One region of the Metabacillus sp. KJ11-3 genome, then DNA from elsewhere that is predicted to be linked to it. Evidence: riboswitches for the same ligand, from Rfam matches in the RefSeq annotation. Region 1 holds a riboswitch; the other holds the start of a gene.
The links. A riboswitch is a leader RNA that binds a small molecule or an ion and turns the genes downstream of it on or off. The one in region 1 is predicted to bind S-adenosylmethionine.
Positions count from the first base shown of each region.

Region 1 (4,219 bases):
GATCATGGTCCCGCATAAAGTCGTTGATCAAGTGATTCAGGACATAAAGCCATTGCTATCTGACGGAGATATTGTCATTGAGGCGGGAAATTCCCATTACAAAGAGTCAATGCGCAGATATGAAGAGTTTAAAAAAGTTGGTGTTAGCTACCTTGATGTTGGTACATCAGGAGGAATGGAGGGTGCCCGCAATGGTGCCAACTACATGATTGGTGGAGACCAAGAAGCATGGAAAATCGTGGAACCGATCTTCCGGGATACATCTGTTGAAAAAGGATATGTGTATACAGGTAAATCAGGGAGTGGTCACTATTTAAAAATGGTTCACAACGGGATTGAATATGGAATGATGGCAGCAATTGGTGAAGGTTTCGAGGTTCTGGAAAAAAGCCAATTTGATTATGATTATGAACAAGTAGCAAGAGTGTGGAGTAATGGGTCAGTTATTCGCTCGTGGTTAATGGAATTAACTGAGAACGCTTTTGCTAAAGATGCGAAGTTGGATGGAATTAAAGGGATTATGCACTCATCCGGTGAAGGAAAGTGGACAGTAGAGGAGGCATTAGATCTCCAGGCAGCAACACCTGTTATTGCTCTTTCATTAATGATGAGATACCGTTCCCTTGAAACCGATACGTTTACTGGTAAAGTTGTTGCAGCTTTAAGAAATGAGTTTGGTGGACATGCAGTAGAAAAGAAGTAGATGGTAAAAGCTTCATATCTTCTCTAGGTGGAAGGCCAAACATGCGGATATATTCACGGCTGAATTGTGAAGAAATAAGAAGGAATATCAGTAAGGGAAACACCATTTTGATCTGTCTTTCGTTTAATGATGGTGGCAAGTTAAGTCTGTTGCAAATACATTTGTTCAGACATTTGCCATTCTCCTCTCTCATATCAAGGATTAATATCTCACTTATTTTGTGCAGTAGTTTAAAGAAATCCGTAAGATAGTGTGAGAGGATTAGGCAAACATTTGATAGGAATGAGATATCAGGAATGTTACCATTTGTTGCATAATGACTATAAACACGTTTCCCTAAAGAGGAAAAAACATTAATCTCCGTTAACGAATCCCTATAAAGGAGGAAAAAAAGTGGAACGATTATGGACGAAGTCATATATCAAAATGCTGATAAGCATGCTGTTTTTGTTTACCGCATTTTATATGTTGTATCCTACACTTCCTTTGTTCATTAAAGAGATAGGTGGTAATGAATCACAGGTCGGACTTGTGATGGGCGCGTTTATGCTTTCTGCGGTTATTTTTCGTCCAATTGTAGGTGGTCTGCTGGACCGGTTCGGAAGACTGCCGTTTATACTATGTGGTTTACTTCTTTTTTCTATATCAATGTATCTTTATAACTGGGTTGGTGGAATTGTTGTGTTGATGGGACTGAGAATTTTACATGGGATGAGCTGGGCCGTTTCCACAACTTCAATTCTTACAGCGATCACGGATTTGATTCCATCAGGCCGCAGAGGTGAAGGGTTAGGTTGGTCTGGTATGGCTATGACACTTGCGATGGCCATCGGTCCGATGTTTGGAATTTGGGTTTCGGAAAACCTTTCCTATCATTCTTTATTTCTATTCGCTTTTAGTCTGTCGGTTATTGCCATTCTCTTAATCTTAGGAGCAAAAGTGCCTTTTCAAGTGCAATCAAGCTCAAGGAAAATGGAATTCTTCGAAAAATCTGTTCTACCTGTCACGATTACCGTCTTTTTTTTATTTATCGCATATGGAGGAGTCACCACATTCGTCCCATTGTTTGCTGCTTCCATTAACGTAAATTCAGGAACATTTTTTCTCGTTTATGCTGTCACTCTTGTTCTATTTCGACCGATTGCCGGAAAGCTATCAGATCGATATGGAGAATCATTTGTCATAGGTCCGCTCTCATCATTACAATAATCGCACTGGCTGTTTTAGGGTTTTCAAAGGGATTGTTTGGTGTTCTTTTAGCCGCAATATTTTACGGAATTGGATTTGGTGCTACTCAACCTGCTTTACAAGCCGCCACCATTCGCCTTGTTCATCCAGATCGAACCGGGGTAGCAAATGCTTCTTTTACAACGGCGACTGATTTGGGAATTGGCCTAGGTGCCATGATGTTGGGCTGGGTTTCTCAACATACAAGCTATCAAATATTGTTTATAGTAAGTGCTGTGGCTGTCTGTTTATCAATGATCATGTTTCATCTTTTAGTAAAACAATTGTTAGTAAGCAACAGTCTACATAAAGTGAAAGCGTCTCCTTTTCCAAGCAAAACAGGCTGATAGGGAGTTAAAGAATAGGGAGAAAAAAGTCGGATTTTGGAAAATTACGCCTCAAACGATTGACAGTGGATGAATAATAACTGTATAGTAAGGATAATAACTTAATATTTTGATATTTTCTTATCAAGAGAGGTGGAGGGACTGGCCCTTTGAAACCTCGGCAGCGGACTTTCAAAAGTACTGTGCCAATTCCAGTAGCGTGAGGCTATAGAGATAAGAGGAGCAAGGTATAATGATGCTAACTGAACCCCTCTTCTTATTTTTGGAAGAGGGTTTTTTGTGTTAACAGAAAGTTATGCTACAGGTACTAATACCCCCAAAAGGAGAGAAATAGATATGACAAAAACATTAGTAAAAGCGCCATTTAGAGCAGATCACGTAGGAAGTTTGTTGCGACCTGAGAGAATTCATCATGCAAGAAAGGATTTTCAAGAAGGAACAATTACTGCTCAACAATTACATACGATTGAAACAGAAGAAATTAAAAAAATTGTGGACAAGCAAATTGAAGTAGGGTTGCAAGCAGTAACAGATGGAGAATTCCGCCGCAGATTTTGGCATACAGACTTTTTAGAACATTTACATGGTGTTGAAGGGTATGTACCTGGACATGGTTTCAAATTTAATGGAGAAGAAACCGAAAGATATGATGTACAAGTAACGGGGAAAATCTCCTTTAATCAGGACCATCCACATGTAAAAGAGTTCATTGAATTTAAGGAAATCGTTGGAGACCGAGCTGTTGCAAAACAAACGATTCCTAGTCCAAACCAATTATTTAATGCCGGGATCCGTAATCTGGATATTTACCCAGACATTGAAGAATACACAAATGATGTGATCCAAACTTACCGTGATGCTATAAAAGCTTTTTATGATGCAGGATGCCGTTATCTGCAACTTGACGATGTATACATTGCCGGGCTAAACGCACCGGAAATTCCATTTAATGATAGTGGTTATTCCCGTGAACAATTAATTGACTTAGCATTACGTGTGGCAAATGGTGTATTAGAAGATAAACCGGAAGACCTTATTATCACAACGCATCTTTGTCGTGGAAATTATCGTTCTACCTGGGCATTTGAAGGCAGTTATGCTAAAATCGCGCCAACATTATTTGCAAAAGAAAAAGTAAACGGGTTTTTCTTAGAATATGATGATGACCGTTCTGGAGATTTTGCACCATTAGAACACATACCAAATGGTGGACCACAAGTTGTTCTCGGTGTATTTACCTCAAAGCATGGTAAGTTAGAAGATAAAGAAAACATTAAAGCACGTGTGGAAGAAGCAACAAAATATGTACCACTAGAGCAAATCTGTATCAGCCCACAATGTGGTTTTGCTTCCACACATCATGGAAATATCCTAACGGAAGAGGAACAATGGGAGAAGCTAAAATATATCGTTGACATATCTAAAGAAATATGGGGATAAACACAAAAGCGAACATCATCATAGATGTTCGCTTTCTTTTAGTGTGCCAGGCATGGCAACTATCTAGGTGGTGAAAGTCTACTGTGGGGGTACACATCGACCAACCACTAAGGAAGCGCAAGGTACTTATCGTGAGATAAGGGCTGGAGGAAGCGTGGAATAAAATCTTGGCTCGACGAACAGAAATCTGATACTAAGGCTTTACAAAGGGATAAGACTCCTAAACAAGTTAAAGTCCAAAAGATGTGCGTAACTTTGTAAAGTAGATCAGGCGAGTAAAAGAGGAAAGATGGTTGTCTTACCCTGGGAGATCTTGCGGATGTACAAAGGGTACAGTCGAAAAAGGTTAGCCGCAAGAAGTCAGCAGAAGCCATAGTAGTGAAGTAATTTCATGAAGGGCTGAACAATTTATAGTGTTTCAACACCACGAATGCGTAAGTGACATACTCCGAATGTGTTAATGGTGAAAGTATGAGCGTACCTCAAAGGATAACCAAAATGG
Region 1 is NZ_CM147865.1:1,642,402-1,646,620, forward strand. Features, by position in the region: gene gnd (phosphogluconate dehydrogenase (NAD(+)-dependent, decarboxylating)) at 1-703, shown strand, start outside; partial or broken gene AC0L8O_RS08680 (MFS transporter) at 1,097-2,277, shown strand; SAM riboswitch class I at 2,395-2,497, shown strand; gene AC0L8O_RS08685 (5-methyltetrahydropteroyltriglutamate--homocysteine S-methyltransferase) at 2,614-3,717, shown strand.

Region 2 (4,219 bases), 2.5 Mb from region 1:
TTTATTAGGAGTTGTCTCACGAATACGTTCATGTGTGACAAGCATTCCATTTCTCATGATTGTAATCTCATCACAAATCTCAAATATTTCAGGAAGACGGTGTGAAATAAAGATAATTCCGACATTTTTCTCCTTTAGATCACGAATAATCCTGAATAACTCCTTTGTCTCAGCATGACTTAATGGTGCAGTCGGCTCATCGAGGATAAGGAATTTACATTTTGACGAGACTGTTCTTGCAATCAGCACCATCTGTTTTTCTGCAAGAGTCAGTTCACTTACCAGCTTTTTAGATGACACCTTTATATTTAAGCTATTTAAAATTTCAGTTGCTTGTTGATGGATTTGCTTCCAGCGAATGAATTGCCTCTTTCCCATCTCACTCACTGTTTTGGTGAGCATAATGTTCTCTCCTACTGTTAAATATGGGATAAGGGCTGTATCCACTTCCTGGTGAACAATTTGAATACCTTGTACTTGTGCATCCTTAGGGTCTTTAATTAACACTTCTTTGCCATTTATTTGAATTTGTCCTGTGTAATGATTGTAAGCACCTGATAAAACTTTCATTAGAGTCGATTTTCCGGCACCATTTGCTCCAATTAGTGCATGAGTCGTACCGCTTTTCATCGTAAAATTAACAGAGTCAAGTGCTTTTACTCCAGGAAACTCAATGGATATTTCTTTCATTTTTAATACAGATGTATTCATTGTCCTTCCTCCTTCCTTATTGATCTGTTCTTAGTTTATTGGAATATTTATTTGGAGGTTTATATAGAGGAAAAAAGGAAAGAGGCGGGTGTTTCGAGAGTATGAACTAAGACTCCACCCGTCTCTACTAGAGATATTATTTCTTATAATATTCTTTTAATGTTTTCATCCAGTCTTCTTCAAATGCATCTGACTGACCCCAACCTTCCACAGTGTCAGCTAAATTCACCATATTAATAGGCTCATTCGATTGTAGTAACGCATCTTGTGAAATAAGTGAAGCTTCAAGATTATATGTTTCTGGTGTTTTTTCATCAGCAAGTTTTTTAGCCAAAATTCTCATGTCCACGGCACCGATAAGCTTTGGATCAACAGCTGCCGTGTATTTCCATGAGCTTGCTTCATTTTGCATTTCTTGTAGATCTGCATTGGAAACATCAATGCCGTAAATCTTAATTTCATCTCTTCCAGCTTCTTTGATTGCGCGTGCAGCACCGATTGCAAATGCATCCCATGTTGCGAAGATCGCATCAATTTCACCTTTCGGGTGCTTATTAAGCATAGAAGCAACAGCATTTTGCGTTTGAACAGATGTATCTGCAGATGCAATACCAAAGCGCTCTACTTCTTTAATTCCCGGATTATTCTTTAAAACATCTTGGTAAACAGCGTTTCTTCTAACCATTGGAGGGAAACCGTCAACCCAAAGGTATACGATATTCGCTTCACCTTTTGTCTCTTTCACTAATTGATCTAAAGCTAATTTAGCCAGTGCTTCATCATCTTGTGAAGTTAATGTCACTCCATTAATTTTTGATAATCCATCAATCGAGTCAAATGTAACAACACTTTTACCTGCATCAACCAACTTTTGCACAGCATTAATTGTTGCTTCATCATCGCCATGAGATATGATAAATCCATCATAATCTTCTTCAAGTCCTTGTGCGATGGCATCATGGAATTTAGCTGTGTCACCATTTGCTGTGAATACATCAACTTGGAAGCCTAATGCTTCCCCTTCTTCTTTAGCTCCTGCTAGAAATTGAGCTGTATGATCATCCCCGCCAATTTTGCGGATTACTTTAATTTTCACTTCTTCACCATCTTTAAATCTTTCAGGCACATTATCGAGTGACACGTCAGGATTCCCTTTTGATTTTGTCGACTCATTCGCTCCGCCATTACTGGATGAACACCCTGAAACAAATATGGATAATACCAATGTTAAAATAAATAATGTGTTAAATAGTTTGTTCTTCATAGCTGCATTGCTCCCCTCAATTAATAGAATATGATTTACTCATGCCTTGAACTTGTTCTCTCTAATTTCACAAGTCCTGGTAACACAAAAAACCTCTCTTAGACAGAGAGGTTTCACCACAATAATAGGAGTCTCCTCTCTTATCTTTCAAAGCTATATACAGCTTTGCAGGATTTAGCACCAATTCTATTCGAAAATAGAACGGTTGCCGGGCATCATCGGGCCAGTCCCTCTGCCACTCTTGATAAGAGATGTTTTTATGCGATTAAGTAAAATAACAATATATATACTTTAATCCGGTATAGAATGAATGTCAACCATTATTTGAATATTTATAATATCAGAATTTATTATATCTTTATAATAAAAGGCTTACATTTTTTTCAATATAAAAGACAAGCATCCATGCTTGCCCATGTGAATTATTACTTTCTTTTCTGTGCTTTCATTTTGTTGTTAGCTAACTCTGCAGCATATTCTTCCTGGGATTTACCTTGTTTTTGACTTTCAGATTCAATCTTTCTGAACTTATTATCGTTTCTATTTGGCATACTCTCACCTCCTACCAGACTGTGTTATTTTACACAACTGATTAAGATGCATGCACTTAACTTTCTTTTAGTTATTTTGCGTACTATGGTCTTTTAATAAAGTTACATGTAATATTTAGTCCGTTCCATTTCGCTCCACTACCGATTCAAACTAGGATCTAAATGAAATTCTTTCAGAAAACAGCTTATCTTTTCTTCAATTCTTGTATACACATTGATTCATGTAGCAATTATATATACTATTACAAATAAATACCGCAAGTAAATTAACCTTTTTATTATCTATTGGTATAATGGAGGGTAGAATTTATTCTTACATATAAAAGAAAGGTTTGATCTGATTTGGAACACAATTCCTCAAACTTTATTAAAACCATTATTAAAGAGGATCTTGAGACAGGAAAACGGGATTATGTGTACACTCGCTTCCCGCCGGAACCAAATGGCTATCTTCATATTGGTCATGCAAAATCGATTGTTATTAACTTTGGATTAGCAGATGAATTTAATGGAAAAACAAATTTACGATTTGATGATACAAATCCATTAAAAGAGGATACAGAATATGTAGAATCCATTAAAGAAGATGTAGCTTGGTTAGGCTACGACTGGGACGGTTTATTCTTTGCATCCGATTATTTTGAAGAAATGTACAATCGTGCCGTTCTCCTTATCAAAAAAGGTAAAGCCTATGTAGATGATTTAACAGCGGATGAAATTAGAGAATATCGTGGTACATTGACTGAGCCTGGTAAAGAAAGTCCATACAGAACTCGCTCTATTGAGGAAAACCTTGATTTATTTGAGCGTATGCGTAATGGAGAATTTGGCAATGGAGAAAAAGTTCTCCGTGCAAAAATTGATATGTCATCACCAAATATAAATTTACGTGATCCTGTTATCTACCGTGTTTCACATGCTACTCATCATAATACTGGTGATACATGGTGTATCTATCCAATGTATGCTTTTGCTCATCCACTCGAAGATGCAATCGAAGGCATTACACATTCCTTATGTACAACAGAGTTCGAGGACCAACGCCCTCTTTATAACTGGGTTATTGAAGAATGTGAAATGGAGCATCAACCACAGCAAATAGAATTTGGTCGTTTAGGTATCACGAATACAGTGATGAGTAAGCGAAAATTAAAACAACTTGTTGATGAGAAGGTTGTTGATGGATGGGATGATCCGCGTATGCCAACCATCTCCGGGTTACGTAGAAAAGGATATACACCAAAAGCTATTCGTGAATTTGTAAAAGAGACTGGTGTTTCAAAGGGATTTGCTACAGTTGATGAAGCGATGCTTGAGCATTTTGTCCGTGAAGACTTAAAACTTCAAGCTCCTCGAACAATGGGAATCTTGAAGCCTTTGAAAGTTGTCATTACAAATTATCCGGAAGATCAAGTTGAAATGCTTGATGCAGAGATTAATCCCGAAGTACCTGAGATGGGAACAAGACAAATTCCATTTTCCCGTGAAATTTATATCGAGCAAGAGGACTTTATGGAAAACCCTCCCAAAAAGTATTTCCGCCTGTTCCCTGGAAATGAAGTAAGATTAAAACATGCTTATTTCATTAAATGTGAAGAGGTTATCAAAGATGAAAATGGAAATGTGATTGAGATTCATTGTACCTACGATCCGGAAACAAAGAGTGGTACCGGCTTTACTGGCCGTAAAGTAA
Region 2 is NZ_CM147865.1:4,102,014-4,106,232, forward strand. Features, by position in the region: gene AC0L8O_RS20475 (sugar ABC transporter ATP-binding protein) at 1-711, opposite strand, end outside; gene AC0L8O_RS20480 (sugar ABC transporter substrate-binding protein) at 848-1,975, opposite strand; SAM riboswitch class I at 2,113-2,226, opposite strand; gene AC0L8O_RS20485 (hypothetical protein) at 2,401-2,526, opposite strand; gene AC0L8O_RS20490 (glutamine--tRNA ligase/YqeY domain fusion protein) at 2,869-4,219, shown strand, end outside.
Region 2: linked by a shared signal. The riboswitch ahead of AC0L8O_RS20480 (sugar ABC transporter substrate-binding protein) and the one ahead of AC0L8O_RS08685 (5-methyltetrahydropteroyltriglutamate--homocysteine S-methyltransferase) in region 1 are both predicted to bind S-adenosylmethionine.